DNA from 2 places in the Micromonospora sp. NBC_01638 genome. Region 1 is predicted to be linked to the other one. Evidence: predicted binding sites of a transcription regulator. Region 1 holds the regulator's gene; the other holds the start of a gene.
The links. The regulator HspR, encoded in region 1, represses chaperone genes until heat shock. The targets are predictions, from matches to a motif close to TTGAGTNNNNNNNACTCAA.
Positions count from the first base shown of each region.

Region 2: lon (endopeptidase La) is a predicted target of HspR. The motif match lies at 6,294-6,312, and genes of this name have one in related genera.

Region 1 is NZ_CP109273.1:2,405,182-2,420,617, reverse strand. It holds gene OG811_RS11415 (SDR family NAD(P)-dependent oxidoreductase) at 1-134, opposite strand, end outside; gene OG811_RS11410 (hypothetical protein) at 146-811, opposite strand; gene OG811_RS11405 (hypothetical protein) at 884-1,666, opposite strand; gene OG811_RS11400 (DUF4178 domain-containing protein) at 1,759-2,373, opposite strand; gene OG811_RS11395 (hypothetical protein) at 2,545-2,925, opposite strand; gene clpB (ATP-dependent chaperone ClpB) at 3,027-5,618, opposite strand; gene OG811_RS11385 (hypothetical protein) at 5,706-5,843, opposite strand; gene OG811_RS11380 (cation:proton antiporter regulatory subunit) at 6,179-6,679, shown strand; gene OG811_RS11375 (cation:proton antiporter) at 6,685-7,890, shown strand; gene OG811_RS11370 (hypothetical protein) at 8,028-8,459, shown strand; gene OG811_RS11365 (hypothetical protein) at 8,662-8,856, opposite strand; gene OG811_RS11360 (heat shock protein transcriptional repressor HspR) at 8,994-9,434, opposite strand; gene dnaJ (molecular chaperone DnaJ) at 9,465-10,640, opposite strand; gene grpE (nucleotide exchange factor GrpE) at 10,727-11,485, opposite strand; gene dnaK (molecular chaperone DnaK) at 11,533-13,392, opposite strand; gene OG811_RS11340 (ABC transporter) at 13,614-15,436, shown strand, end outside.
Region 2 is NZ_CP109273.1:5,862,023-5,877,458, reverse strand. It holds gene OG811_RS27515 (hypothetical protein) at 81-638, opposite strand; gene OG811_RS27510 (hypothetical protein) at 906-1,466, opposite strand; gene OG811_RS27505 (Asp23/Gls24 family envelope stress response protein) at 1,463-2,587, opposite strand; gene OG811_RS27500 (DUF2726 domain-containing protein) at 2,908-3,789, shown strand; gene OG811_RS27495 (hypothetical protein) at 4,084-5,310, shown strand; gene OG811_RS27490 (Lsr2 family protein) at 5,441-5,788, opposite strand; gene lon (endopeptidase La) at 6,336-8,666, shown strand; gene OG811_RS27480 (DEAD/DEAH box helicase) at 8,859-10,604, opposite strand; gene OG811_RS27475 (hypothetical protein) at 10,755-11,699, opposite strand; gene OG811_RS27470 (sensor histidine kinase) at 11,831-12,985, shown strand; gene OG811_RS27465 (DNA-binding response regulator) at 12,982-13,587, shown strand; gene OG811_RS27460 (2'-5' RNA ligase family protein) at 13,747-14,256, shown strand; gene OG811_RS27455 (ArsR/SmtB family transcription factor) at 14,476-15,219, shown strand.

The DNA of each region.
Region 1 (15,436 bases):
CGGGCCGCGTCGCGGGCGACCAGCACCAGATGCCAGCCGTCGGCGGCCAGCCGCCGGGTGAACGCGGCGCCGATGCCGGCGGTGGCCCCGGTGATGAGGGCTCGGCGCTCGGCAGTCGTTGGATCGAGCGTCACGGGGGCGGTCCTCACCTGGGCGGGTACGGGGGCGCGGGAGGCGCCGTCGGGGGCTGGTGCGGGGCGGGCCTGAACGCGGGCGGTGCGGATGGCATGGTCGGCGCGGTCGAGCGGTGGCGACCGAACCAGGCGTTCGCCCCGGGCAGGGCCAGCAGCGAAGCTACTACAAGGTAACCGAGCCCCTGCCCGACGGAAAGCCCGGCGTTGAGCGGAATCCACCACGACGGGTACGCGTCGCCGATCAGGCCCAGCAACTCGGTGAGAGCCTGCTCGCCGGCGCCCAGATGCAGCGGCACGGCCCGTTCGCCGACGAGCACCGCCACGCTGCAGCAGCCCGCGAGCAGGCCGAGCCCGCTGACCACCCAGGTGGCCACCCGGACGCCGGCGCGACCAGCCAGCAGCCCGAGGGCCAGGCCGGCGAGCACCGGCGCGGAGAGCGCAGCCACCACCGCCGACAGCGCTGCGGACACGCGGAGCAGCGTCACCACATCGTCGATCTGCTGCGGACTGGCCGTGGTGTCCCGGGCCGCGGAGCGGAACGCGTCGACCGTCCCGCCCAGCACCACCAGGTCGACCACTGTGTACGCGAGCGCGGCGACCGCCATCACCAACAGCACGGTCGCGGCCGACAGGACGACGGCGGGCCGACGGGCCGGTGCCGATTCTGGGTACGACACGACGAATCCCTCCGGTAGGCGTCGGGTTGCAACCTACTCGGAGGGATCGTCGGCGTCGTGGTTATCGAGCGGTCAACTCGTCGACGGCGGGGTTGACGGCCCGGGCGGCGTGTCGTCCGGCCGGTTCGGGGCCGGTGGCGGCGGGAAGCTCGGCTCCCCACTCGACGGATAACCCGGCTCACCGTGCGGGTAGCCAGGCTGACCCGGAGCCTGTGGGTAACCAGGCTGCCCCGGAGCCTGCGGGTAACCCGGGTAGCTGGCGCCCGGGGTCGGCGGTTCCCAGGCCGCGGTGGGCTTGCGGAAGAACTCGTTGGCCTTCGGCAGCGCCAGCAGGATGAGCGCCGTGAGCAGCGCGATCAGGCTGATCACGCCGAGCAGGAGACTGACCGGGGCGGCCCAGGAGGGCAGGGCTTCCTCCAGCCGGCGCTGAATCTCGGCACTGCTCGGCCCACCGCCGGCGGTCTCCCCGCCGGCGGCGAAACCGCCGGCCGCATTACTGAGCAGGCCGCCACCCACGCAGCAGACCATGACGCCGCCGACGATCCAGGTGGTGATCCGGGAGCCGTTACGGCCCTGGTTGTTGAACAGTGCCAGGACGCCCAGCACGATCGCGAGCAACAGCAGCAGGATGCTGCTGCCGACGCCGACGGCGAGGAAGACGTCCGCCACCTGGTCGGCGTTGGCGGCGGTGCTGCCCGCGTACGCGTCGCGAAGCGCGTCACGCGTCTTACCGATGGTGCTGAGCGTGATGATCAGAGTGATCACCTGGCACGCCAGGAACAGGAAGAGCAGGTAGCTGGAAATCGAGACAATGGATGGCCGCTGGCGGGCCGGCGTGCTCTGGGACTCGACCACGATTCTCCTTCCCTAAGATCGCGCCCACACCGTATCGGCAACCAGCCACTTCGGCATGCTGTGGTGAGCCTGGCGCGCCCACCCGATCCAGCTCAGTGATCCTCGGACGTGGGTCGGATCGTCAGGTCGGCGGGGTCCAGCAGGTCACCGCGGGCCACCCTCCAGCTCTCTTCGCCGTACGCCTCGAAGGAGAGCCGCGCGGCACCACCGCACTGGTAGTCGTGGTAGCGCATGGTCCCGGCCGACGTCAGCCCGGTCTCGCCGGTGGCGGTGTAGCGCGCCTGCCCGGTCTCGGCCCAGGTGTAGCGCAGCCCGCCGAGGTCGATGGTCGGGGCGCCCGGGGTGACGGTCGCGCCGGGCTCGGCTGTCCAGAGCACCAACTCCAGTTCGGGGCCGTCCTCCACGGAGAGCCGGTGGCGACCGCCGGAGTCGTCGTCGAGCAGGTGCTGCACCCAGCTCCAGTCCCCCTCGACCAGGCGGATGGTGCCGCTCACCGCGTACTCCTGCTCGCGGATCCGCACGCGGTCGCCCAGGGCCAGGCCGAGCGGGCTGTCGCGCAGGGACTCCGCCGGGCGGTCGCGCGCCGGCCGTCCGGGCGGCAGCGCACCGTCGGGTCGGGCCGCCGACCGCCGCCGGGCCCGCACGACGACCACGACCACGACAAGGACGGCAAGCGCCGCCACCAGGTACGTCACTGACCCGCCCACCCGACCATCCCCCCAGGTACTTCGGCGCAGACGGTAACAACCTTCGGCATCAGCGGACCCATACCGTGACCGACAGCTCAGCTACCGACGGCACCCGTGGCGTCGCCCGGAGTGCGTGATTGCACCGTGACGGCCGGGCGGGCGCTGGCTCTCCCGGTGCCCGCGAATGGATCAAGCTGCGGCGAGCCGCTGGCTGGCGTAGTTCCCAAGGGTTTCGCGGTCCATGAGGCAGCCGACGAAGGTGGTGAACTCGCTCGGGTCGTCCCGCAGCGACGTCCAGGCCGCTCGTGCCGCCGCCGGATCGATCCGCTCCAGCAGCGTGGCCGCGTACGCCCGACCGGCGGGTGTGCCATCGGCCAGCACCCGGTCGAGCTGCCGGCGCGCCTCCTCGGGGTGGTCGCCGAGGGCGGCCTCGACCCGGTGGTACGCCTTGGTCACCGGCAGCAGCGTGCCCGCGATCCCCACTCCGCCAAAGGCGAGCGTGTCAGCCGCCACCAACTCGTCGACGGCCGCGTCCAGTTCCCGCTCCCAGGCCTTCCGGATTCCAAACATGCCTCCACCCTTTCCCTGCCCGCCCCCACTCCACCCTGTTGATCAAGAGGTTTGCGTCATGAGAAAACGTTGCCGTGACGCAAACCTCTTGATCAACACGTTCAGGCGGGGGTGACCGTGAGGGTGTTGGTTTCGGGATTCAGGTCTGCCTTCACCGTTTCGCCGTCGCGGATCTGACCGGACAGGAGGGCTTTTGCCAACTGGTCGCCGATTGCCGTCTGGACCAGACGGCGTAGCGGACGGGCACCGTAGATCGGGTCGTAGCCGTGCTCCGCGAGCCAACCCCGAGCGGCGTCGGTGATCTCCATGCCGAGCCTGCGGTCGGCCAGCCGGCGCCGCAGCCGGTCCAGCTGGATGTCGACGATGGAACGCAGGTCATCCCCGCGCAGCGAGGCGAAGACCACGATGTCGTCCAGCCGGTTGAGGAACTCCGGCTTGAAGTGCGACCGGACCACCGCCAGGACACCCTCCCGACGCTGCTCGTCGGCCAGCGTCAGATCGCTGATCACTGACGACCCCAGGTTGGACGTGAGGATCAGGATCGCGTTCCGGAAGTCCACCGTGCGGCCCTGTCCGTCGGTGAGCCGGCCGTCGTCGAGCACCTGGAGCAGCACGTCGAAGACGTCCGGGTGGGCCTTCTCCACCTCGTCCAGCAGGACCACCGAGTACGGCCGACGGCGCACCGCCTCGGTGAGCTGGCCACCCTCGGTGTAACCGACGTAACCGGGTGGGGCACCCAACAGGCGAGCGACCGAGTGCTTCTCGCCGTACTCGCTCATGTCGATGCGGACCATCGCCCGCTCGTCGTCGAAGAGGAACTCGGCGAGGGCCTTGGCCAGCTCCGTCTTGCCGACACCGGTGGGGCCGAGGAAGAGGAAGCTGCCGGTCGGGCGGTCCGGGTCGGCGATACCGGCTCGGGCACGGCGTACCGCGTCGGAGACCGCGCCGACCGCCTCGGCCTGGCCGACCACCCGGCCGCCCAGCGACTCCTCCATCCGCAGCAGCTTGGCCGTCTCGCCCTCCAGAAGGCGGCCGGCGGGGATGCCGGTCCAGGAGGCGACCACTGCGGCGATGTCGTCGGCGCCAACCTCCTCCTTGAGCATCGCGCCATCGGCCTGGAGCTGGGCCAGCTCCTCCTCGGCCTGCTTCAGCTCGACCTTGAGGGCGGGGATCCGGCCGTAGCGCAGCTCGGCGGCCCGCTCCAACTCCCCGTCCCGCTCGGCCCGCTCGGCCTCGCCGCCGAGGCGCTCCAGCTCCTCCTTCGCGGTGGAGAGCTTGGTGATGTGGCTCTTCTCGGTCTGCCAGCGCTCGGAGAGCACGGTGAGCTGCTCGCGCTTGTCGGCCAACTCCTTACGAAGTCGCTCCAACCGCTCGGCCGAGGCGGCGTCCGGCTCCTTGGCCAGCGCCATCTCCTCGATCTCCAGCCGGCGGACCGCCCGCTCGATCTCGTCAACCTCGACCGGCCGGGAGTCGATCTCCATCCGGAGCCGGGATGCGGACTCGTCGACCAGGTCGATCGCTTTGTCCGGCAGGAACCGGTCGGTGATGTAGCGGTCCGACAGCGTCGCGGCGGCGACCAGCGCGGCGTCGGTGATCCGTACGCCGTGGTGCACCTCGTAGCGCTCCTTGAGCCCGCGCAGGATGCCGATGGTGTCCTCGATCGTCGGCTCACCGACCAGCACCGGCTGGAAACGACGCTCCAACGCCGGGTCCTTCTCGATGTGCTCGCGGTACTCGTCCAGCGTGGTGGCGCCCACCATCCGCAGCTCACCCCGGGCCAGCATCGGCTTGAGCATGTTGCCGGCGTCCATCGAGCCTTCGCCCTTGCCGGCGCCGACGACGGTGTGCAGCTCGTCGAGGAACGTGATGACCTGCCCGTTGGAGTTCTTGATCTCCTCCAGTACGGATTTCAGCCGCTCCTCGAACTGGCCGCGGTACTGCGCCCCGGCGACCATCGCGCCGAGGTCCAGCGAGATCAACTTCTTGTCGCGCAGCGACTCGGGCACGTCGCCGGTGACGATCCGCTGGGCCAGACCCTCGACGATCGCGGTCTTGCCCACGCCGGGCTCGCCGATCAGCACCGGATTGTTCTTGGTACGCCGGGAGAGCACCTGGATGACCCGGCGGATCTCCGAGTCGCGGCCGATGACCGGGTCGATCTTGCCGTCCCGGGCGCTGGCGGTGAGGTCGACGCCGTACTTGGTCAGGGCCTGATAGGTCTGCTCCGGGTCGGCGGTGGTGACCCGTCGATCCCCACCCCGAACGGTCGGGAACGCGGCGACCAGGGCCTCCTCGGTGGCACCGGCCGTCTTCAGCGCACCGGACACCGCGCCGCCCACCCGGGCCAGGCCGGCGAGCAGGTGCTCGGTGGAGGTGTACTCGTCGCCCAACGGCCGGGCGATCTGCTCGGCGGCTCCGATGGCGTTGACGAACTCCCGAGCCAACGTCGGCTCGGCGATGCTCGAGCCGCGCGCGGCCGGAAGGGCGTCGACCGCGCGCTGCCCGGCCCGGCGCAGCTCGGCCGGGTCGGCCCCGACGGCGCGCAGCAGACCGGTGGCGGTCGAGCCATCGGTGTCCAGGAGTGACAGCAGCAGGTGCCAGGGCTCCACGGTGGCGTGACCACGCTGGTTGGCCAGCGCGACGGCGCCCGTGATGGTTTCGCGGCTCTTGGTGGTGAGTCTTTCGGTGTTCATGGGCTCCCCCGGATCGGCGTTGTCCATCTGGGTTGGACACAACCAGAGTTGAGCGTATTCCGCTCAACCTTAGCTCTGTGACACCCATCACTCTCGGCGGCACCACCGCCAGTCGAACTCCCCCGCCGCCGGAGGCGGGCCGGGCAGCGGGTCCGCGGCCGGCACCGTCGACAGACCTGCGACGTCGAGGGCCGCGGTGACGTCGGCGGTCACTACGCCGCTCACCAGGCCACCGACGTGCTGGTCACCGACATCGCGACATCACCGAAACCGAGTCGATCAACCTTCCGTCGCGGCCTTACTGTCCGATTCGTCGAGGTAGGCGGGCGACGCAGGGGGTCTCATGGTCGGCACGCAGCACGCAGCGACGGCCACCGTCCAGCCGCTGGTCGCAGAAGACCCAGTGCCGCACCCCCTGGTCGTCCTCGGTGGAGACGGTGATCCCACCGCCCTGGACACCCCGAGGTCAGCGACATCGAGTGGATCTTGGCTGGGGACGCGCCTCGGGGGCGTGGCCTTCCAAGATCTGCGCTCTGTACGACAAGCGGTAGCCTTGGCGTGTGCGAGTACGTGTTGAACAGATTGCCCTACCCGGGATCGGGGTACGCCACGATCTGGTGACGGAGTCCGGACGCCGCCTGGGCGTGGTCTCCCACCGCAATGGCCGCCGTGATCTCGTCTTCTACGACCCCGACGATCCCGACGCCTGCCAGGCGGACATTCCGCTGACCGACGACGAGGCTGAGGCTCTGGCCGACATCCTCGGCGCGTCGCTGATGCTCGGTCAACTCTCCGGGCTCCGCGAACAGGCCGCCGGGCTGCTCACCGAGCAGATCGCCATCACGGCGGGGTCGCGGTACGTCAACCGCCAGCTCGGCGACACCAAGGCGCGTACCCGCACCAGCGCCTCCATCGTGGCGGTGCTGCGCGAAGGCGAAGTGATCGTCTCGCCACTCCCCTCCTTCCGCTTCGCGGCCGGTGACGTGGTGGTCGTTGTCGGGACCCGCAGGGGTCTCGACGGCGTGTCCGCCATCCTCGCCGACAGTGACCCGGACGGCTGAGGCGGATGCATGATTCCACCACTCTGCTCGTCGAAGTCGGCGCGCTGCTGCTGCTGCTTGGTGTCCTCGGCCGGCTCAGCCGCCGGGTAGGCCTCTCACCGATCCCTCTCTACCTGTTCGCCGGGCTGGCGTTCGGCGACGGCGGGTTGCTTCCGCTCGCCGCCAGCGAGGAGTTCTTCGCGGTCGGCGCCGAGATCGGCGTCATCCTGCTGCTGGTCATGCTCGGCCTGGAATACTCGGCCAACGAGTTGGTCGGCAACCTGCGCTCGGCGGCCCCGGCGGGGCTGATCGACGGCGTACTCAACGCGCTGCCGGGCGCGGGGTTCGCCCTGCTGCTCGGCTGGGACTGGGTGGCCGCCCTGGTGCTCGGCGGCATCACCTGGGTCTCCTCCTCCGGGGTCATCGCCAAGGTCCTCGCCGACCTGGGCCGACTCGGTAACCGGGAAACCCCGGTGATCCTCTCGGTCCTGGTGATCGAGGACCTGGCGATGGCGCTCTACCTCCCGCTGGTCACCGCCGTGCTGGCCGGCATCGGCCTGCTCGGCGGCGGCATCGCGCTCGCCGTTGCGGTGGGCACGGTACTGCTCGTGCTCTGGGTCGCCATCCGGTACGGCCATTTCATCTCGTCCGCCCTGTCCGCGAAGGATCCGGAGGCGCTGCTGCTCGGCGTACTCGGTCTGACCTTGCTGATCGCCGGCCTCGCGGCGAAGCTGCAGGTATCGGCGGCGGTCGGTGCGTTCCTGGTCGGAATCGCGCTCTCCGGTCCGGTGGCGCACCATGCGACCGAGTTGCTCTCCCCGCTTCGGGACCTGTTCGCGGCGGTGTTCTTCGTCTTCTTCGGCCTGGTCACCGACCCGGGGGACATCCCGCCGGTGCTGCTGCCGGCGCTCGCGTTGGCCGTGGTCACCATGGCGACGAAGACGCTCACCGGCTACCTCGCGGCCCGCCGGGTCGGCATCGCGGAACCCGGTCGATGGCGGGCCGGCCTGGCACTCGTACCCCGAGGTGAGTTCTCCATCGTCATCGCCGGGCTCGCGGTGGCCGCCGGGAGCGTCGAGCCGCAGTTGGCCGCGCTGGCCGCGACGTACGTCCTGATCACCGTGGTGACCGGACCGATTCTGGCCCGGCTGCCGGACTTCCCGTGGTTCAAGCGGTGGTTGCGCAACCGTGCGGCGGCTCAGCGGCCGGCGCCGGTGCCGATCCACGACTGACGATCCCCGACCAATGGTTGCTGAATTGCTCCCCACGGGGACTACCGCAGCACCCGGCGGCGGGTTACCGTTTCGCCCCAGCAGCCAGGGTCCGCAGGCAGCCAGTGCCAACGTGGGCGAGATCGGGAGGTTGGCCGGTGAGCGTGCAGGAGTCGACGTTCCACGGCTTCGCCAACCCCGTCGATCCGACTCCGGCGGAGTTGCGAGCTTGGGCGTACCAGCCCGATTCGGTGCCGTTGTCCTCGATGCCACCCGACTGGGACCTGCTGGTCTCCGGTGACCGACTGGTGTTGACACTCTTTGAGTTGGCGATGGATCCGACCTGCCCCGCCCGGCGTTTCGCGCTGCACTGCCTCTACATCTACGCGGCCGACGGCATCCGGACGAACTTCCGCGCCCATCCCAAGCGCCGCTTCCGCAAGATCGTCGAGCAGGCCGAGCGTGACGGCGACGAGCTGATGAAGATCTGGGCGCACAACGGCAGGGTGCTGCTGGCCCGACCGGATCTTTTCGTCTACCGGGACTGGTGCGAAGGCGGCCTGGTCCGGGAGAACCGCCGCCTCGGCTGAGGCTGATGTCGCAGACGGTTCACGGGGTCGCGGCCCCGGCGCGACAGAGCCGGACCCGCAGCGTGATGTCGTAGACGATTCAGCTCCAAAGGACTGCCGGGCCGGGACCCCCGCCCTGGTGCCACCCGCGCCCGGCCCGCACACACGAACGGCGAACGGGCCGGGACCCCCCGTGGGTCCCGGCCCGCACGTCGGTCACCGGTCAGTCCTGCTGCCGTTCGATCTTGGCCGGGCCCTTGTCGCCGCCCTTGTCGCCCTGTTCGGCGAACCGGCCCTCGACGACCCGGTCCCGGTAGGTCCCCTTGGTCACCTTGTTGAACTTCTCGCGGACGGTTTCGGCCAGGCTTTCCAACCGGTCCTCCGTCTGCTGGGCCACCGTCTTTTCCGGCTCCGTCATCGCTCCCCCTCGCCATGCCGGCAGGTCCGGATTGAGCCGATTGGACCCGTATCGACAGGCTAACCGAAGCGGCCCGGACCGCGCCGGGGATTCCGGTGCGGTCCGGGCCGAGGAAACAGATCCGGGTGAGTGGCAGGTCAGCGATCGGGCGTCCGGCCGGGTCGCCAGACCACCAGCGCGGTGGACGTGCGGTTGGTCGGCACCAGATCACGGCCCGGGAAGCGGGCCAGCGACTCCAGCTCGGCCACCCGGCGGTACGCGGCGTCCAGCTCGGCCTCCAGCCGGGCCACCCGCTGCTGCGCCTGCTCCAGCAGCCGCTCCAGCCCGATGATCCGCTTGACGCCGGCCAGGTTGATCCCGTCGTCCTGGCTGAGCCGCTGCACCTCGCGCAGCAGCACCACGTCGCGGACGCTGTACCGACGCCCGCCGCCAGCGGCCCGGCCGGGCTGCACCAGCCCCAGCCGGTCGTACTGGCGCAAGGTCTGTGGGTGCATCCCCGCCATCCGGGCCGCAACCGAGATCATCAGCACCTTGGCCTCGTAGGCAGGGTCGCCCGAACCGAGGAACTCGCCCGACATCCCGCTCACCTCCGCGTCCATTCCACCGGACTAACTGACCCGACGCACCCGCGCGTCGAGATGTTCCCGAGCGGCCGGGGGGCTCTGCTCGGCGAACGCCTCCAGCGCCGTGCGCGCCTCGTCCGACAACCGGGCCGGGACCACCACGTCCAACGTGACCAGCAGGTCACCGGCCTGCCCGTCGCGGCGGACCACACCCTTGCCCCGGGCCCGCAGCACCCGCCCGCTCGGCGTCCCCGGCGGAACCCGCAGGGTCATCGCGCCGTCGAGCGTGGGCACCCGCAGGTCCGTGCCGAGCACGGCCTCCGCGAAGGTGACCGGCACGGTCAGCGTCAGGTCGTCACCGGTACGCCCAAACAGCTCGTCCGGCCGAACCTTGACGTGCACGAACAGATCACCAGCCGGGCCGCCGCGCTCGCCTGGCTCACCGCGCCCGGCCAGCCGGATGCGCTGACCGTCGGACACCCCGGCCGGGATTCGCACGTTCATGGTGCGGGTCTTGGTGACGCCGCCGGTGCCCTGGCACTCCGGGCACTTCTCCTCGACCACGGTGCCGACGCCCTGGCAGTTGCGGCACGGCTCGGAGAAGCTGAACGACCCCTGGTTGCGGGTGGTCACGCCAGCACCGTGGCAGACCTGGCAGGTACGCGGCTGGGTGCCCGGCTTGGCCCCGTTGCCGTGGCAGGTTTCGCAGACTCCGGGCGCGCGCAGCGTCAGGGGCAGCGTCACCCCGCGTACCGCGTCACCGAAGTCCAGCGCCACTTCGGTCTCGACGTCGCGGCCACGGGCCGGACCGCGCGGTGCGGCCTGCCCACCGGCCTGACCGCCGGTGAAGATCGAGCTGAACAGGTCCTGGAAGCCGGTGCCTCCGAAGCGACGGTCGCCGCCCCCGCCGCCGCCGAACATGTCGGAGACGTCGAACGGCACGCCACCCGGCTGGCCCCCGGCGTTGCGCCGGAACGCGCCCGAGCCGAACAGCGAGCGCATCTCGTCGTACTCGCGGCGGCGGCCGGCGTCCGACAGCACGTTGTACGCCTCGGACGCGGCCTTGAACCGCTCCTCGGCCTTCGGGTCGCCCGGGTTGTGGTCCGGGTGCGACTCACGGGCCAGCTTGCGGTACGTCTTCTTGATGTCATCCGCGGAGGCGGCCTTGTCCACGCCGAGCACGGCGTAGAAGTCCTTTTCGATCCAGTCCTTCGAACTCACCGGTCCACCCCCTTCCGACCGTCATGGCCCGGGCCGTTCCGCCCACCGCTGCGCGGTGGGCGGAACGGCCCGGTCACTGTCTCGCACTATTCCGGGTCCGCGACCGCGACCAGCGCGGGGCGCAACAGCCGCTCACCGAGCTGGTAGCCGCGCCGCATGACCGTTACGCAGGTCGGCTCGCTGACCTCGGCCGAGGTCTGATGCGCGACCGCCTCGTGCCGGGTCGGGTCGAACGGGTCGCCCTCCTCGCCGAAGACGTTCAGGCCGAACTTGCCGAGCGCGGTGATGAGCTGTTCCGCCACCGCCCCGAACGGCCCGACCAGGTCGCCATGTTCCCGGGCCCGGTCCAGGTCGTCCAGGATCGGCAGCAGCGCGGCCAGCACCGAGCCGGTCGCCTGCTCCTGCACCAGGTTGCGGTCCCGATCGACCCGCTTGCGGTAGTTGGCGTACTCCGCCGACACCCGCTGCAGATCCCTGGTCCGCTCGTCCAGGTCGGCCCGGAGCCCCTCCAACTCGGCGCCGAGCGAGGTGCCCGTGCCGCCGCCGTCCACCGGCTGCGCCGGGGCGTCCACCACCGGCGGACCGGACGACTCCGGACCGTCGGTGGAGTTGACCTCGACCTCGATCTCGTCGACCACGACCTCGGCGTCCTCGACCAGGCCCTCGGCTGGCACGCCGATCTCCGCGTCGGCGGCGGCGCCCTCCGGCTCAGAGGTGTCGACGAGCTTGCGGTTGTTGCGGATGACGACCCGCTCCCCGTTGCCGGTGGTCGGCTCCGTGGGCGCGGAGCCACCCGGCGCCGACGCGGTGTCGCCCGGGTCGGCGGCTCGCGGCTTCTGCGTCATGCGGCTACCTCATCCCTTCGCCGTGGATACGTGTCGGAGGCCGATGGTCACTTCTTGCCGTCCTCGTCCACGATCTCCGCGTCGACCACGTCGTCGGCGCCGCCGGCCTGTGCACCGGTCGCGCCGGTCGCACCCGGGCCCGGCTCGCCGCCCGGCTGCTGACCCTGCTCGGCCTGAGCCGAGTAGAGCAGCGAACCGGCCTGCTGGGAGACCTGCGCCAGCCGCTCGTGCGCGGACTTGATCTTTTCGATGTCCTGACCGCCGAGGGCACCGCGCAGCTCACCGAGCGCCTCGTTGAGCTGCTCCCGGTTTTCACTGGGCAGCTTGTCGCCGCTCTCGGCGAGGAACTTCTCGGTCTGCCACTGGAGCGCCTCGGCCACGTTGCGGGTCTCGGCGTCGTCGCGGCGGCGCTTGTCCTCCTCCGCGTGCTCCTCGGCGTCCCGGCGCATCCGCTCGATGTCGTCCTTCGGCAGCGAGGAGCCGCCGGTGATCGTCATCTTCTGTTCCTTGCCGGTGCCCAGGTCCTTGGCGTGCACGTTGACGATGCCGTTGGCGTCGATGTCGAAGGCGACCTCGATCTGCGGCACGCCGCGCGGCGCCGGCGGGAGGCCGGTCAGCTCGAAGGTCCCGAGCTTCTTGTTGTAGGCCGCGATCTCCCGCTCACCCTGGAAGACCTGGATCAGCACCGACGGCTGGTTGTCGTCCGCCGTGGTGAAGACCTCGGAGCGCTTCGTCGGGATCGTGGTGTTGCGCTCGATCAGCTTGGTGAAGATGCCGCCCTTGGTCTCGATGCCCAGGCTCAGCGGGGTCACATCGAGCAGCAGGACGTCCTTGACCTCACCCTTCAGCACGCCGGCCTGAAGGGCGGCACCGACGGCGACGACCTCGTCCGGGTTGACGCCCTTGTTCGGGTCGCTGCCGGTGAGCTGCTTGACCAGGTCGGTCACGGCGGGCATCCGGGTCGAACCGCCGACCAGGATCACGTGCTCGACATCGGAGATCTTGATCCCGGCGTCCTTCACGGCCTGCTCGAACGGGACCTTGCAGCGGTCCAGCAGGTCCTGCGTCATCCGCTGGAACTCGGCGCGGCTGAGCGACACGTCCAGGTGCAGCGGGCCGGCCGCGCCGGCGGTGATGTACGGCAGGTTGATGTTGGTGGTGGTGGCGGCGGACAGCTCGATCTTGGCCTTCTCGGCGGCCTCACGGAGCCGCTGGAGGGCCATCTTGTCCTGGCCGAGGTCGATGCCGTGCTCACCACGGAACGTCTTCACCAGGTGGTCGATGATCCGCTGGTCCCAGTCGTCGCCGCCGAGCTGGTTGTCACCGCTGGTCGACTTGACCTCCACGACGCCCTCGGCCAGCTCCAGCAGCGACACGTCGAAGGTGCCGCCGCCGAGGTCGAAGACCAGGACGGTCTGCTCCTTGGCGCCCTTGTCCAGCCCGTACGCCAGGGCGGCCGCGGTCGGCTCGTTGACGATCCGCAGCACGTTGAAGCCGGCGATCTCACCGGCCTCCTTGGTGGCCTGACGCTGGCTGTCGTTGAAGTAGGCCGGAACGGTGATCACCGCGTCGGTGATCTGCTCGCCCAGGTATGCCTCGGCGTCCCGCTTGAGCTTCATCAGCGTCCGGGCCGAGATTTCCTGCGGGGTGTACTTCTTGCCGTCGATGTCGACGGACCAGTTCGTGCCAACCTCGCGCTTGACCGACCGGATCGTCCGGTCCGGGTTGGTCACCGCCTGGCGCTTGGCGACCTCACCGACGAGCACCTCGCCGTTGCGGGCGAACGCGACGATCGACGGAGTCGTCCGCGACCCCTCAGCGTTGGCGATGACGGTGGGCTCACCGCCCTCGAGAACGCTGACGCAGGAGTTCGTCGTGCCGAGGTCGATACCGACCGCACGTGCCATGTTCGCTTCCTCGCTTCGTAAGGTTGTGCAGGTGACGGGCATTGCCCGCGGGCTGCCTGGCGAGCGCCGCCCGCAGCGGGCCCCACCACAAGTTGAGTGAACTTGACTCAATAGTGCCACGCCCTGGCGAATCGTCAAGTTGAGTTGAGTCAACCCGACGCAACCCACCCGTTATTACCGTCCGGTTGTCTTCTCTTGCATCGGTCGGGCACGCTTTAGCGGTGACGACGCACGGCGATCCCGCCACCCGTTCCGGCGCGCCCGCCGTCGCAGCCCGCACCGGCCCGCCGGACGCCGCGGGGAAGTTGCCCGCCACCACCGGGGACGGCAGCTTCTCCGGTGCGCTGTCGGGCCTCCGGGAGGCGATCGGCGCGACCCGGTATCCCCTCGCACTGCCCTCTGCCGGCCCCGCCCGGCACACCGCCACCGCCCTCACCGACCAGCTCGACGACTACCTGCTGCCCCGGCTCGCCCGGCTGGACGCCCCCCTGCTCGTGGTCGTCGGCGGCTCGACCGGCGCGGGCAAGTCGACCCTGGTCAACAGCCTGGTCAAGGCCCGGGTCAGCGCGGCTGGCGTGCTCCGGCCGACCACCCGCTCCCCGGTGCTGGTCTGCAACCCGTCCGACTCGGCCTGGTTCCGGCAGGGTGACCTGCTGCCCGGGCTGACCCGCACCACCGAGCCGAGCGAAGATCCGCGCGCTCTGCACCTCGTCACCGCCCCGGCCCTGCCCGCCGGGCTGGCCTTCCTCGACGCGCCCGACATCGACTCGGTGGTCGACGCCAACCGGGCGCTCGCCACCCAGTTGCTGGCCGCCGCCGATCTCTGGCTCTTCGTCACCACCGCCGCCCGGTACGCCGACGCGGTGCCCTGGGAGCTGCTGCGCAGCGCCCGGGCGCGAGGCGCGGTGATCGCCATGGTGCTGGACCGGGTGCCCGCGGAGGCCACCGACGAGATCGCCGCGCACCTGGCCGAGATGCTCGCCGAACAGGACCTCGGCCGGGCGCCGCTGTTCGTGCTGCCCGAGACCTGGGTCGACGGTCAGGGGCTGCTGCCCGAGGGGGTGACCGCATCGTTGGCCGACTGGTTCGGTCGGTTGGCCGCCGATTCGGACGCGCGGGCGGCGGTGGTCCGGCAGACGCTGGACGGGGCGCTGGCCGCGCTCCACCCCGCCGTCGAGGAGTTGGCCGACGCCGCCGACGAGCAGGTCGTCGCCGCCGACGGGCTGGACGAACGGGTCCGGACCGCGTACCGGGGTGCCGAGCGCACCGTCGAGCAGGGGCTTCAGGACGGCCGCCTGCTCCGCGGTGAGGTGCTCGCCCGCTGGCAGGAGTTCGTCGGCACCGGGGAGTTCTTCCGCACTCTGGAGGCACGGATCGGCCGCCTCCGGGACCGGGTCGTGGCCGCTGTCACCGGCCGGCCGGCCCCCGCCGTCGAGCTGCGCAACGCCATCGAGTCGCAGTTGGTGACGCTGCTACGCGGAGTGGCCGCGGAGGCCGCCGAATCCGCGTACACCGGGTGGAAGGCACACCCGGCGGGCGCTGGGCTGCTCGACCCGGCGCTCGCCCACCCGAGCGACGACCTACCTGAACGCGCCGAACGAATGGTCCGGGACTGGCAGCGCGGGGTGCTGGAACTGGTCCGCGACGAGGGCGCCGACAAGCGGTTCGTGGCCCGCACCGCCGCGTACGCGGTCAACGCCACCGGGCTGGCCGTGATGATCGCCGTCTTTGCCTCCACCGCCTTCATCCCGACCGGGCTGGAGGTGGCCACCGGTGCCGGCACCACGGTTGCCGCGCAGGCCGTACTCCAGGCGATCTTCGGCGACCAGGCGGTGCGTACCCTCGCCGACAAGGCCCGCGCCGACCTGCTGGACCGGGTGCGGACGCTGCTCGGCGCGGAGGCCGACCGCTTTTTGAGCCGCACCGCCGACGCCCGCCCCGCCGCGGACGCCGGCGACGGGCTGCGCCGGGCCGCCGGCCGGGTCGAGCTGGCCCGGCACCGCAGCGGCCTGTCCGCTGGCGGCGACACCCGGCCGACCGCCGA
Region 2 (15,436 bases), 3.5 Mb from region 1:
GGCGGACGGACGGACGGACGGACAGACCGGCGGGCGTCACCGGTGTTGGTGACGCCCGCCGAGAGGTGGTGCGCTGTGGTTCATCGCAGCCAGGGCACCCGCCGGACGATCGGCAGCTTCGCCCAGAGCTGGCCGAGGCCCCAGGTGTCGCCGGCGTTGACCAGCGCCAGGACCGCCAGTACCGCGGCGTAGATCAGGTGGTCGTCCATGAAGGGGTTGTTCTCCGGAGGCAGGACGGCGGTCCACATCAGGACCAGCAGCAGCCCACCCGCCACCGCGGCGACCCGCATGCCGATGCCGAGCAGCAGGGCGACACCGATCCCGGCCAGGCCGGCCATGAAGAGCCAGTCCGCCCAGGCGGCGCCGGCGATCCCGGTGTAGAGGTCCTTGAACGGGCCCGTCACACCGAAGGTCAGGAAACCCTTGGTGGGGCTGCCCCCGTTGATCCAGGCGTTCTTCGACTCGGTGGCCATCCCGAGGCCGAACATCTTGTCGACGAAAGCCCAGAGGAAGATCCAGCCGAGCGCCAGCCGGGTGCCGGCCAGGATGTACCGGACGGCCCGCACTCGGGCGGTGCCGGCGTTCGGAGCGGTGTTGTCGGCGGTGACCTGCTCGATCGTCGCGGTCATGGTCTCCACGTCCCTTCTCAGCTTCGCACCGCGCTTCCCGGTGGCATCTCCAGTAGACGCTTACCGCGCCGTCGACGGCAGGGCCGACAGACCGCAACGGCCCGGGACGTTGGACCCCCCTCCGGCCGGCCCGGTGACCCTGACGCCCCACCACCGTCGCAGCGAACACCCGTCGCCGGCCGTCGCCGCATCGGTGGTCCGGCGGGGAGGGAACTTCGCCGGACCACCGACGTCGGGCCGGCACCCATCATGTCCGGCGGGGTCAGGCGGCCCGGTTCAGGGTCGGCCGGGTTCGATGCGGGCGGTCACGTCGAGGTGCGCCGGTGTGCAGCCGGCGGTCGTGGCGAACCGGCGGACCGCGGCGTCGACGTGCTCGCGTACGTCGGCGGCCCGGGCGTCGGCCGACAGGTCCACCCGGATCCACACGTCGGGTCCAGGCGGTGCGCCGGTGAGCACCACTCGGGCGCCGCGCACCCCGGGGTCGCCGGTCAGGTCCCGCTCCAGTGCGTGGACGAGCACCTCGGTGGCCAGGCGGGTGCGGCCGGGGCGGCTGCCGGGGTGGCTCAGCATGCCGCGCAGTGCCCGGCCGGGCCGGCGCAGCTCGCGGTCGAGCAGGCGTTGCCCAGCGAGGGCGGTAAGCACGCCGGCGACCGCCGCGGCCAGGGTGCTCCACGGCGCGGCCAGCCGCCACGCGTCCAGCAGTCCCGCGCCGAGCAGTAGCGCGCCAGGGTCGCTGCCGGGCAGCGTGCCGAGGCTGACCAGCAGCGCGGTCGTTCCGCCCGCCAGCAGCAGCAGCGCGACGATGGTCCACAGCAGTCGGTGCGCGGCGTCGGTCATGCCGGCCGCCTGTGGGGCAGCAGCCGGATCTCGATCCGGCCGATCCGGGGCGAGGCGAGCTGACGCAGCTCCTGGTGCACCGCGAACTCGACCTCGGCGCGGGCGGCCGGGTCGCCGGTGGCACGCACCCGGGGGCGCCACTGGTCGCCGCGCCGGCGGACCCGCACGCGGGCCCGACGCACGCCCGGCACGGTGCCGGCCGCGTCGGTCAGCCGGCGCTCCACGCACCGCCGGTGCAGGTACCAGCCGTCGCGCTCGTCGATCCGCAGCCGGACCGGTGTCCAGCGGCGCAGCTGGGCGGCCAGGATGACCAGGCCCAGCAGCAGGGCCGCGCCGGCCCCGGTCCGGACGCCCAAGTCATGCCAACGGGTGGTGGTCAGCGCGTCGTACCAGCCGGTGCGGGCGAACAGCGGTGCCGGGCGATCCAGTGTCACCAGCAGCGCCTGCACGGCCAGCAGCGCGCCGCCGGCGAGCAGGGCGACGGACAGCAACAGCGAGGCCGCCCGGTTGACGGTTCGCATGCCGGCCTCCGGCCGACTGACCGGTCGTCCTGTCCCGGCGCCGTCCGCCCCGGGGACGAGCAGGTCGTCCACCGTGACGGTCACCGCGGCCACGGTGCGCCCGGTGCTGGCGGCAACCCGGTCGGTGACGGCCGTCCGGACGGCCTCGGCGACGGCGGGCACGCTGTACCCGTAGGTGGTGACGAGGTGCAGGTCGAGACCCACGGCCCGGTCGCCCAGGCGAACGGTGGCCGGGTGGACGTCGGAAACGCCGGGCACCCGCCCGGCCGCTTCGGCCGCGATCCGCGCAACGTCCCCCGCCGCAACGTCCCCCGCCGCGATGGTGCGCCGGTGCGAGTCGGTGCTGGCGCGGGTCCCGGTGCTCGGGTTCCCGCCGGGGGTGCCGGCGCTGGGTGCAGGGCCGGCGGATGGGGCGGACGGGCGGGTGGCGATGGGCCGCGGGGGGAGCCGGTGGTGTCGCCCCGCTCGATCGGCGCGAGGGCGCCGAAGGATGGTCGGATCACCGACCAGCCGAGGTCGGCGGGCGCGGCGAGGGTCATCCGGACGCGGGCGAGCACCCAGGCCGCTGCTGGTGAGGGCGCCGAACTGCTGTCGCGACATGCTGACCTCCCGGCCGGTCCGCTACCGGCGACCCCGCTGGATACACCCCGTCGGGACCTCTGGAACGCGACCCTCATGTGATCCCGGTCACAGTGCCTGGTCCGCGGCCTCGAAGGCGGCAGCCGCCGCCCACCCCGCGCCCACGGGCGAGGACGAGGTGCCGGCCGAGGCACTCGGCGACCTCTACCGCGACGGCAGCACGGCAGGCCGTGCCGGGGTCCGGCTGGCCGGGGTGGCGCTGGCCGCACCGCCGAGGCGAGCACCATGATCGACCGCCTAGACTCGGCCCGGCTCGACCGACCGGCGGATGGATCAGGCAGATGACGAGCATCGGCAGCGACGACCGCGGCTGGTTGCGGGCGGTGCCCGACGATGGTGGGCGCGACACGCTGCTCAGCCGCGCCGGTCATCGGGTCTATCCGGCACGCCGGCTCAGCGACCTGGTTCAGGGCCGCCCGCCCGGTGTCACCGGCAGCCAGTGGAGTTCGGCCAGCCGCGCCAGCTTCGACTTCGTGGTCTGCGCCGCCGACACCGGCCGGGCGATCGTTGCCGTGGAGATCGGTCCGGTCGCGTCCGCCGGCTCGGCAGAGCAGCGCGTTGAGCGACTCAAAGACGCGGTGAGCGCGGCCGTGGGCCTGCCCGTGCTGCGGATCGGATCGTCGACGTTGCGGGCGGCCGAGCACGGTCGACGCCTCGTGGAGTACGTGATCGACGCGCGCGCCTACGCCGAGGGCGGTGCCGGGGTGACCGCCCCTGGGAACGGGCCGTCCCCGGTGAGTTTCCGGGACATCCTCGGTCGGCTGCCGGACGGCCGCCCCGGGCCGGTCAACGACCTCGGCGCGCTGACCCGCGCGGCGGCGGTCGAGGCGTACGTGGCCGGGCGGGTGGCCGACCCGATCGTGCGAGGGCTGCACGTGCGCTGGGCGGACGGGCCGGCGCAGGGGTGGAGCTGGGTGCAGGTACGCCCCGACGCGTGCCTGATCGAGCGGGTCTCAGTGACCGAGCACCGCTTTTCGTGCGGCGTCGACGCGGCTCGGCTGGCCGAGGATCTCGCCACGGTCGCCGTCGGGGAGCGGCTGCGGACCAACGACGTCGGGGAACTGCTGCCGCGCGCCGAGTTGACCGCGCAGATTGCCGCGCTGAGTCGGCGCCGCCACGAACTGGTGGGCGGGTTCGCCTTCGACCACCTCTGCGCCGACTGATCGGCGCCCTTTCCACCTGCTGACTCCTGCTCCGGACCGGCTCCGTGTCGGGTCGCGGCAATTTCCTGTGCGCCGGTTGAACCTTCCCGGTCGCCGCACCGTACTCCTGCGCGAATGAACAGGATCTCCCCATCCGCGTCGACCGGACGCGGGAGACGGTGCGGAAAGGGCATCGCCGGCCATCGACACGTTACCGGGTAGGTCACGGTGCTCGCCGCCGTGCCGTGCCCTCTCACATCCGTCGATCCGCCGAGGGCAGAAATCCACTACCGGATCGAGAAGGAGAGCAATTCGATGCGCAGGTCCACACGGGCGCGCCGGCCATCCGGCAACGCGCGGAGCAAGCGTCTGCTGGCTGTTGTCGGCACGCTCGTGGTCTTCGGCGGAGTTGTCGCCGTGACCCAGATTTCGTCGGCCCAGGACCGGCGGACGAATAAGCCACGTCCGGCCGCTGGGCAATGTGTGGAGCCGAGCCCGGGCGCGACCGCGCCGACTGGCGGCGGCTCGACCAGCCGGACCTGGCAGAACGGTCGGTGGGTGCGTAATCACTGGGGTGACGGGCAGCAGTCGGTCCCCGAGTGCGAGGACGGCAAGGACGGCACGGTGGGCACCGGTACGGCCATCGCCTGTCCGGACGTGACGGCCAAGCTGCCGCAGGTGCCGGCCCAGGCGCGGGCCGAGGTGGACCGCAACCTCGCCCAGCTGCAGTCCCAGATCGCCGAGGCGGACCGCCGGCTGGCAGCCGAGGGCAACAAGGGCGAGGCGTTCATCCGCAGCGCAATCCTGCAGCCGTTGGCCTCCAAGCGGCGCGCGGTGCTGGACCGGATCACGACCGCCATCGACCGTGCCGGTCCCCGACCGCAGGGTCTCGCGCAGCTCGCCGAATGCCAGGTGCAGCCGACCAGCAACACGGGCGGCAACAACGGTGGGAACAATGGCGGTGGCAACAACAACGGTGGCAACGCCCCCGGCACCGGTCTCGGCGTGTTGGCCAATAACTGCGACGAGAGCCAGCTCCAGCGGCACGACGGCTTCCAGATCGGCAACCGCTGCGTGAGCACCGAGTTCGGTGAGGTCGGCGCCGCCGCCAACAACCCGTCGCTGCTGATCACCCAGTTCCCCCAGCAGGTCGGTCAGAACCAGGCGTTCACCCTGCGGGTCAGCACCCGCAACCTGATCCGGGACCGCTTCCTGGCCGCCGGTCAGGGTGGCTACTACGTGGAGAGCTCGCTGCTCAACGCCCAGGGCCTGGTCCGGGGCCACTTCCACACCGCCTGCCGGATGCTGGACAGCCTGACCGCCCCGCCGGAGCCGCAGGAGGTGCCCGCGTTCTTCGTCGCGACCGAGGACGGCCGCGGTGGTGCCGAGCCCGACGAGGTGACGATTCAGATTCCGGGTCTGCCGGAGTCGGGCACCGCGCAGTGCTCCGTCTGGGCCGGTGACGGTTCGCACCGCCTGCCGATGATGGAGCGGGCCAACCAGACTCCCGCGTTCGACTCGGTGCGTATCACCGTCAACTGATCCAGTTCGACCAGCGGTGGCCGGTCACCCGGGGCGACAACCCGGGGTGACCGGCCCGCGTTGTTTCGGGTGCCCGGACAATCCGACGGGGTCACGCCCGTTTACGGCGGGACCCCGTCATCATCTCGTGTCAGCGGCTCTTGTACGCCTCGACGACCTCAACCGGGATCCGGCCCCGTTCGGAAATCTTGTAGCCGTTCTTGATGGCCCATTCCCGGATAGCCCGGTTCTGCTCCCGATCCATTCCGGCACCGGTGGGTCGACCCGGTCGCCGGACTGCGCGGGTGCTCTCCACCGGGCCGCGCCCGATCCGCCGACCCGCATTGATGTACGGATCCAGCGCCTTGCGCAGGACGCCGGCATTTTCGTCCGAGACGTCGATCGTGTACGCCACTCCGTCGAGACTGAACTCGACCGTCCGGTCGGCCTTCCCACCGTCGAGGTCGTCGGTCAGGATCGTGATTACTTTTCTCGCCATTGCCGATTACTCCCTGTGTGCGGCGGGATGTGCCCAAAGTCTGACCTATCACCCCGGGAATCCGCAACAATACGCGTCCATTCATTCGGCGCGTCGCGATTCCGTTACGGAGCAAACCGTGAATCGGTGCGATGAAGGGGCTTCATTCGCCGAGGAGACCGGTCTGCCCGGCGACGGCGGCGGCCTCCGCCCGGTTGGGCACCCGCAGCTTGCGCAGCAACGCGGTGGTCATTCGTTTCACCGTCCGCTCCCGAGACGTGCAGTTCTTCAGCGATGTCGACGGTGTTGCGGCCAGAGGTGAACGCCCGTAACAACCGACGTTCCTCGCCGTCCAGATCGACCGACGCGGCGTGCGCGGGCCGCAGCAGGGCGTGCAGCAGTTCGGCCGGAAGTACCGCCCAGCCGTCGAGGATGGCCAGCAGCGGCGGCGCTGGTCGACCGCCTCGGCCGGGCGGGCGGACAGTGTCCTGGGTCACAGGTCGGAACAAGGGGAACGCTTTGTTACTTGAGTGAGACACGCTCAACTCAACGTGATAGCAGGTGTTCGATGGCAACTATTCCGGTACTTCCCCTGACCGACGCCGTGCTGCTGCCCGGCATGGTCATCCCGGTGACCCTCGACCCGACCACCCAGGCCGCGATCGACGCGGCGCGGGCGACCGGCGACCGCAAGCTGCTGGCCGTGCCCCGCATCGACGGCGAGTACGGCCCGGTCGGCGTGGTCGCCACCATCGAGAAGGTCGGCCGGCTGCCCGAGGGTGAGCCCGCCGCCGTCATCCGTGGTCTGTCCCGGGCCCGGATCGGCTCCGGCGTGCCCGGCCCCGGCGCCGCACTCTGGGTCGAGGCGACCGAACTCGACGAACCCGCCCCCGCCGGCCGCGCCCGGGAACTCGCCCGCGAGTACCGCGCCCTGGTGACCTCCGTGCTCCAGCAGCGAGGCGCCTGGCAGGTCATCGACGCGGTGGAGCGGATGACCGACCTCTCCGAACTGGCCGACTCGGCCGGCTACGCGCCCTGGCTGACCCTGGACCAGAAGACCGAACTGCTCGCCGCGCCGGACGTCACCGCCCGACTGGAGCTGCTGGTCGGCTGGGTTAAGGACCACCTGGCCGAGCAGGAGGTCACCGAGCAGATCAACAGTGACGTCCGTGCGGGGCTGGAGAAGTCCCAGCGGGACTTCCTGCTGCGTCAGCAGCTTGCCGCGATCCGCAAGGAACTGGGCGAGGGCGAGCCGGACGGCTCGGCCGACTACCGGTCCCGGGTCGAGTCCGCCGAGCTGCCGGAGAAGGTCCGCGAGGCGGCCCTGCGCGAGGTCGGCAAGTTGGAGCGGGCCAGTGACGCCTCCCCGGAGGCGGGCTGGATCCGCACCTGGCTGGACACCGTGCTCGAGATGCCGTGGGGCACGCGTACCCAGGACAACACCGACCTGGCCGCGGCCCGGGCGGTGCTCGATGCCGACCACGCCGGCCTGGCCGACGTGAAGGACCGCGTCCTGGAGTACCTGGCCGTGCGCAACCGGCGTGCGGAGCGCAACCTCGGCGTGGTCGGCGGTCGCGGCTCCGGCGCGGTCCTCGCACTCGCCGGTCCTCCCGGGGTGGGCAAGACCAGCCTCGGCGAGTCCGTTGCTCGGGCGCTCGGACGCAACTTCGTCCGGGTCTCGCTCGGCGGCGTCCGCGACGAGGCGGAGATCCGCGGTCACCGGCGCACCTACGTGGGCGCGCTGCCCGGTCGGATCGTCCGCGCGCTGCGGGAGGCCGGCTCGATGAACCCGGTCGTGCTCCTCGACGAGGTGGACAAGCTGGCCGCTGGCTACGCCGGCGACCCCGCGGCCGCACTGCTGGAGGTGCTCGACCCGGCCCAGAACCACACCTTCCGGGATCACTACCTGGAGGTCGACCTCGACCTGTCCGACGTGCTCTTCCTGGCCACCGCCAACGTGGTGGAGAGCATCCCCGGCCCACTGTTGGACCGGATGGAGCTGGTCACCCTGGACGGATACACCGAGGACGAGAAGGTCGCCATCGCCCGGGACCACCTGCTGCCCCGGCAGCGGGAGCGGGCCGGGCTGACCGCCGACGAGGTCAGCGTCGCCGACGAGGCTCTCGCGCTGATCGCGGGGGAGTACACCCGGGAGGCCGGCGTACGGCAGCTCGAACGTGGCCTGGCCAAGATCCTGCGCAAGGTGGCGGTGGCACTGGCGACCGACCCGACCCCGGTACGCGTCGACACCGACAACCTCACCGGCTACCTGGGGCGGCCGAAGTTCACCCCGGAATCAGCCGAGCGCACCGCGGTCCCCGGCGTGGCCACCGGCCTCGCCGTGACGGGCGCCGGCGGGGACGTGCTCTTCATCGAGGCGACCAGCATGGAGGGCGAGCCGGGTCTGACCCTGACCGGCCAGCTCGGTGACGTGATGAAGGAGTCGGCGCACATCGCCCTGTCGTACCTGCGCTCCAACGGGCGTCGGCTCGGCATCGACCCGAACGCCCTGGCGGGACGGCGCATCCACCTGCACGTCCCGGCGGGCGCGGTGCCCAAGGACGGTCCGAGCGCCGGCATCACCATGGTGACGGCCCTGGCGTCGCTGGTCACCGGCCGCCCGGTCCGCCCCGAGTTCGGGATGACCGGCGAGGTGACGCTCTCCGGTCGGGTGCTGCCGATCGGTGGGGTGAAGCAGAAGCTGCTCGCCGCACACCGGGCCGGCCTCACCGAGGTGATCATCCCGGCGCGCAACGAGCCCGACCTGGACGACCTGCCGACCGAGGTGCGCGAGGCGCTGACCGTGCACACCCTGGCCGACGTGGCCGACGTGCTCGCCCTGGCGCTGCGCCCGGCCGACGTCCAGGCGCTGGACGGTCCGGCGCTCTTCGCCGCCTGACGCTACAAGCACAGTGACCCCCGCCGTCTCCGGAGACAGCGGGGGTCACTGGTGTACGCGCAGGCGGTCTACTGTCTCGCTTGCACTCTCTACCACCACTTTGCCGCGAGGCGGCTCCCGGAGACGGTGGGTGGACCCGGGTGTGGCGTGGGGCCGCGGCCCGTACTCCTTCTGATCCGCGCCAGCGGCGGCTCAGCGCTCGTCGCCCCCGCGGTCGCGGCGCACCGTGGCCTTGCGACCCTTGATCGTGCTGGAGCGCAACCCCGAGATCACGTCGTCGGCCACCGCCTGCGGCACCTCCACCAGCGAGAACCGGTCGGCGATCTCGATCGAGCCGATGTCCCGCCCGCGGATCCCGGTCTCCCCGGTGATCGCGCCGACCAGATCCTGCGGGCGCACCCCGGCGCGCCGGCCCAGGCCGACGAAGACCTGGACGGTGTTGCCGCCGCCCGAGCGCGGCCGGCCCCCGCCACGCCGATCGCCGCCCCGGCCGCCGGTCTCCGGTCGACCCTCGCGGGAGCTGCGCACCGGCGCCTGCGGGATCTCCACCTCGTCGTCGGACCCCGGCGACGCCACCTCGTGGGCCAGCTTCACGGCGGCGAGGGCGACCTCCATCAGGTCGAACTCGTCGGTCAGCGTCTCCACGATCACCCGGAACGGGTCGAGGTCGTCCTCCAGCAGGCTCTCCCGCAGCGCCGCCTGGGTCAGCTCCAGCCGCCGGGTACGCATGTCGGCCAAGGTGGGAATCTTGTCGATGGTGATCCGCTGCCCGGTCACCCGCTCGATGGTCTTGAGCATCCGGTGCTCACGCGGCTCGGCGAGAGTGATCGCGACACCCTCCCGGCCGGCCCGGCCCACCCGACCGATCCGGTGCACGTACGACTCCGGGGCCGACGGCACGTCGTAGTTGACGACGTGGGTGAGCTGCTCGACGTCCAGCCCACGGGCCGCCACGTCGGTGGCCACCAGAAGGTCGGCGGTGCCCGCCCGCAGCCGGCCCATGACCCGGTCGCGCTGCTCCTGGCTCATGCCGCCGTGCAGGGCCTCGGAGCGGTAACCCCGGCCGTTCATCGTCTCGGTCAGCCGGTCGACCTCTTCCCGGCTGCGGCAGAACACGATCGCCGCGGTGGGCGACTCCACGTCCAGCACCCGGCCCAGCGCGGCCGGCTTGTGCGCCCGGGTCACGATGTACGCGCTCTGTCGTACCCGGGGCGCCTCGCCCGCGACCGTCTGCTCCCGGCCGATCTCGATCCGGACCGGCTCCCGCAGGTGCTGCCGGGCCATCCCGTCGATGCGCGACGGCATGGTGGCCGAGAAGAGCACCGTCTGACGCTGCGCCGGAGCGTGCTCCAGAATCGCCTCAATGTCCTCGGCGAAGCCCATGTCGAGCATCTCGTCGGCCTCGTCGAGCACCACCGTGGCCAGCCCGCCGAGGCGCAGCGTGCCCCGGGCGATGTGATCGAGGGCTCGCCCGGGGGTGGCCACCACCACGTCGACGCCGCTGTCCAACGCCCGCAGCTGCCGCCCGATCGGCTGCCCACCGTAGATCGGCAGCACCCGCGCGCCCAGGTCCTTGCCATAGCGGTGGAACGCCTCGGAGACCTGCACCGCCAGCTCCCGGGTCGGGACCAGCACCAGTGCCACCGGGTCGCCACCCTGGCGGTGTGCCGTCATGCGGTTCAGCAGCGGCAGCGCGAACGCCGCCGTCTTGCCGGTGCCGGTGGCCGCCTGACCCAGCAGGTCCCGACCCTCCAGCAGCGGCGGGATCGCCTCCCGCTGGATGGGGGTCGGCTCCTCATACCCGAGGGCGGACAGCGCACCCAGCAGCTCGGGACGCAGCCCGAGCTCGGTGAAGGCGTACACGTCGTCGGTGCCGGCGGGGGTGGCGTCAATCGGTGCGTCAATCGGTGCGTCGTGCTGTGCAGGTGCGGAACTCATGTGCCAAGCCTTTCATTACGCCGTCGTGGCCGCTGCGCCGACCGCCACAAGACCCGCCACGCGCCCTGCGCGTGGGTGCGCGCGCCGACCGCGCCCCGGATCAAGACCTGCACAAGATCTTGCCCGCGTTGGTGCCGGCGGGCGGTCCGGTCAGGCGTCGGTGGTCAGGATTGCCAGGATCATGATGCCCGCCAGCGCCACATCGAGCACTCCGCAGCACTCGGCGTATCCGCGCGGCACCACCCGGCCGGTGCGGTGGTGGAGCAGGTCCCAGCCGGCGTGCGCCAGCCAACCGAACGCCACCAGCCACGCGGCCGTCCGCCCGCCGGCAGCGACCGCGACCAGCGTCAGGGCGACCCAGCCGACCAGGCCGGCCAGTTGGGTGGCGAGCACTCCCGGCCCGCGCAGTGTGCGGCGGACCACGCCGATCACCAGATAGCCGCCGGGCAGCACCAGCATCGTCCACGGGCTGAGCACCCCCGGTTCTACCCACATGTCCACGGTCATCAGCAGCGCCAGCCCGGTCGGCCAGCGGCGGGCCAGCGCCACCACTGCCGGGTATCGGCGCACGGGCCTCGGCGTCTCGTGCCGGTGCCGCACCGCCACCAGCACCATCGCGGGAATCATCAACAGGTGACCGCCGAGCAGAAGCGCGTCACCGTCGAGCAGGCCGGCCCGAAATGGCACGAGCAGCAGCAGGAACGGCACGTACATCGCAGCCGCCATCTCGCCGACCGCCGGCCAGCCGTGCGCCCGGTAGCGCATCCACACCGTCATTCCGACGGTCATGTTCGTGGCCATCACCAGCGCGGCCACCTCCGGGCGGCCCAGTGACCCGGCGAGCCCCCACACGGCGCTGGCCGCGTCCCACAGCGGGCCGAGGAGCAGCATCCCGGCGACCATCGCCAGCGCCATCTCGCCGAGATGCCACAGCATCCGCCGCCTGCCGCCGGTCGGCGCCGCGTCCATCAATGCCGGGTCTGGGGGCGCCGGGTCCAGGGACGCCGCGTCCGAAAGGCCCGGCTGGTCGGTCGTCGGCGGCACGGGCGGCGGTACGGCGGTGGCGGTGTCCGCGTACATCGGTGTCTTTTCCATGACTTGACCCTGCCGGCATCGCGGCGCGGCGGGCAGATTCGTTCGTCATCGGAATCCCGTGCGGGCCGCACGGTCCAACCGTGACAGTTCGCAGGGGTGGGCAGGGCGTGCAGCGGTCCTAGGATCGGTGCGTGGCGAGCGAGGCGGTGACTCCCCGGGCGGACCGCCGGCTGCACCGTGCCCGGCAGGCGACGTGGTGGTCGTTGGCGACCGGCGTCTGGGCGAGCGTCCTGCTACCGGCGGTCGGCCTGACCCGCGAGCCCGATCCGGGCCGGGTGGCGCTCGGCGCGGTCGGCATCCTCGCCTTCGTGAGCGCCCAGACAGGTGTGCTGTACGCGGCCGTGACGCCGTGGCTCGACCCGCGCTGGCGGCGCCGCGCTCAGTTGGGCCTGGCCGGGGTGGCGGTGCTGACCGTGCCGCTGGTCGGGCCGGTGGCGGCCGGCGCGTGGCCGACCTGGGCCTGGCTCGGTGCGGCACTGATCGGCATGGCGCCGCTGCTGGTGCGGTTGCGGGCCGCGCTGGTGTTGGCGGCCGGCGTCCTGCTGGTGGCGGTGGCGGTCGCCTGGTGGACCGGTGGTTCCATCCCGCGTCACCTCGCCGTGACCGGTGGGATCGGGGTGGCCGTCGCCGCCGTGAACGGGTTCCAGGTCTGGTTCTGGGACCTGCTCGTGGAGGCCCGGCAGGGTCAGGCCGCCCTGGCCCGGTTGGCCGCCGCCGAGGAGCGGCTGCGCTTCGCCCGTGACGTGCACGACGTGCTGGGGCACAGCCTCACGGTGATCGCGTTGAAGGCCGAACTCGCCGCCCGGCTCGCACCGGTCGACCCGGAACGGGCCGGTCGGGAAGCCGCCGAGGTGCAACAGTTGGCCGCGTCCGCGCTGACCGAGGTACGGGAGACCGTGCACGGTTACCGGGCCGTCGACCTCGACGAACAACTCGCCGCGGTCGTGGGGGTGCTGCGCTCCTGTGGCGTGCGGTGCACGGTCCTGCCGCCGCCCGCGGACCTGCCGCAGGCCGCCGCCACCGAACTGGCGGCGGTGCTGCGTGAGGCCGGCACGAACGTGCTGCGGCACAGCCGGGCCGACTGGTGCCGGATCCGCATCGATCGGGAGGACGACGTGGCCAGGATGACGGTGGTCAACGACGGCGCTGACGACCGTGGTCCGGACGCGCACAGCCATGGCCTGCGCGGGTTGGCCGACCGGCTCGCCGCCGCCGGGGGCGAGTTGCGGGTACGCCGGGAGGACGCCGTGTTCACCCTCGAGGCCATCGTGCCGGTGCCGTCGTGATCCGCGTCCTGCTCGCCGACGACGAGGACCTGATCCGGGTCGCGGTCGCCGCGCTGCTCGGTCTGGAGCCGGACATCGAGGTGGTGGCACACGCCGTCGACGGCCCGACGGCGGTCACCGCGACACTGGCGCACCGCCCGGACGTCGCGGTGGTGGACCTGGAGATGCCCGGGCTGGACGGCATCGGGGTAGCCGCCGAGCTGACCCGGGCCCGACCCGAATGCGCGGTGGTCGTGCTGACCGGGCACGGTCGTCCCGGGCACCTGCGTCAGGCGCTGACCGCTGGCGCCCGAGGGTTCCTGCGCAAGGGTTCGCCGGGTGGTGCGCTCGCCGACGTGATCCGCCGGGTGCACGGCGGAGGCCGCTACGTCGACCCGTCGCTGGCCGCTGACGCGCTGATCCTGCCCCCGTGCCCGCTGACCCCTCGGGAGTTGGAGACGCTGCGGCTGGCCGAGGTCGGCGCCCCGGTCGCGGTGATTGCCCGCCGGGTGCACCTGTCCACCGGCACCGTGCGCAATCACCTGTCCGCCGCCGTGCAGAAGCTCGGCGCGGCCAGTCGGGAGGAAGCCGTTCGCGCCGCCCGCGACAACGGTTGGCTCTGACCGTCGTCACGTCTTCGACCTGACTCACCGGGCCCGGATCGCGGGCGGAATCAATCCGATGAGGGGCGAGGACGTCCCCGCCGCCAGACGCGTTGAGAGGAGCGCGCTCGGTCCCGATCTGTAGGGGGATCGCGCTGACCGCCGGGTTAGCGTGGGCGGGTGCGTACGGTGGAACTGGTCTGCTCGGCCGGGTTGGACACTGAGGTCCGGTCGACCTGGGAACGGTTGGCGGCGGCGGGGCTGCCCAGCCTGGCGCGCAACACCCACCCGACCAACCGGCCGCACCTGACCCTCGCCGCGGTGGACGATTTTCCGCCCGGCGTCGAGCACCGCCTGGCCGAGCTGTTCGACGCCGCGCTGCCGGTGCCGGTCACACTTGAGCGCGTTGTCGTGCTCGACGGCAGCGCCCCGTTGGTCTGGCTCGTACGACCCACGCCGGCACTGGCTGCCGTGCACGCCGCCGTCTGGGACGTCCTCGCCGAGGCCGACGGGCTTCGACCGTGGCACGCGCCGGGTGCGTGGGTGCCGCACCTGAGCCTGGCGCTGCGGTTCCGTAACGCGGATCTGCGGCTGGCCCGGGCTGTTGCTGGCGGGCAGCGGCCGGCGGGCACGTTCGTCGCGGCCCGCAGCTACGACGGGGCGGATCGAACGGTCGCTCGACTCGGGTAGGCGCAGGTACGCAACGCGGCTGTCCCGCAGGACCACGACCCGTGGGGCGGATCAAGCCCGGCGTACCGCGTCCTGGTTCCGCCGCCCCAGCGGTAGAAGCGCAGGTAGTCGAACTCGGGCGGTGACCGCGGCCGTGCGCGACCAGCCCGCCATCCGGGAACGGCACGCCGATCAGACCCGGCCGATCGGAGCGCCGATGCTCAGGGCGATGATGGGCCCATGAGCAGTGGCACCGAGGGGCGGGGAATGGCCGAACTGGCCGCCCTGCTGGCCGACGGCACCCGCGCCGACATCTGCCTCGCGCTGCTCGACGGCCGGGCCTGGACGGCCGGGGAGCTGGCCCGGCGGGCCGGGGTCGCGCCCTCGACGGCCAGCGACCATCTCACCCGGCTGGTCCGGGGCGGGCTGCTCGTCGAGGAGCGGCAGGGGCGGCACCGCTACCTGCGGCTGGCCGGGCCGTCGGTGGCCCAGCTGATCGAGCACCTGGCCGGACACGCCCCGGCCCCAACTCCGCCGACCGGCTCGCTGCGCGCGGCGACAGCGAGCGCCGCCTTGACGTACGCCCGGACCTGCTACGACCACCTCGCCGGGCGGCTGGGCGTGCTGATGTACGACGCGCTGCTGGCCGACGGGCGGCTGGACCGGTCCAGCGGGTTGGCGCTGACCGCCGACGGGTGGGCGTGGGCGGCCGAACTGGGCGTACCGGTGGACGTGCTGCGCACCGCTCGACGCCCCGTGGTCCGCGACTGCCTGGACTGGACCGAGCGCCGCCCGCACCTGGCCGGGGCGCTCGGCGCGGCGCTCTGCCGCCGCTTCACCGACCTGGGTTGGATCACCCAGGGCAGCGGCCGCGCCGTCCGTCTCACCCCGACCGGCCGCGCCGCACTGGCCGAAACCCTGGACGTCCCCGACAGCACGCTCACCCCCGACACGGTCCCGGCGCCGACCAGCGGCCGAGCCTGACGCGACGGTCGCCGGCCAGAGGCAGAGGCGGCACAACATCCTGGATCGAGTGGCCTCGGCACCGCCGGAGGCCACTCGATCCATGATCGAGCACGATCTTGAAGGCGTGGCGTGGCGTGGCGTGGCGTGGCGTGGCGTGGCGTGGCGTGTGCGGCGTGGCGTGCGCGGGCGGGATTGTTCGGTGAGGAGCGAAGGGTTCGGGTCTTACAGTCGGCCG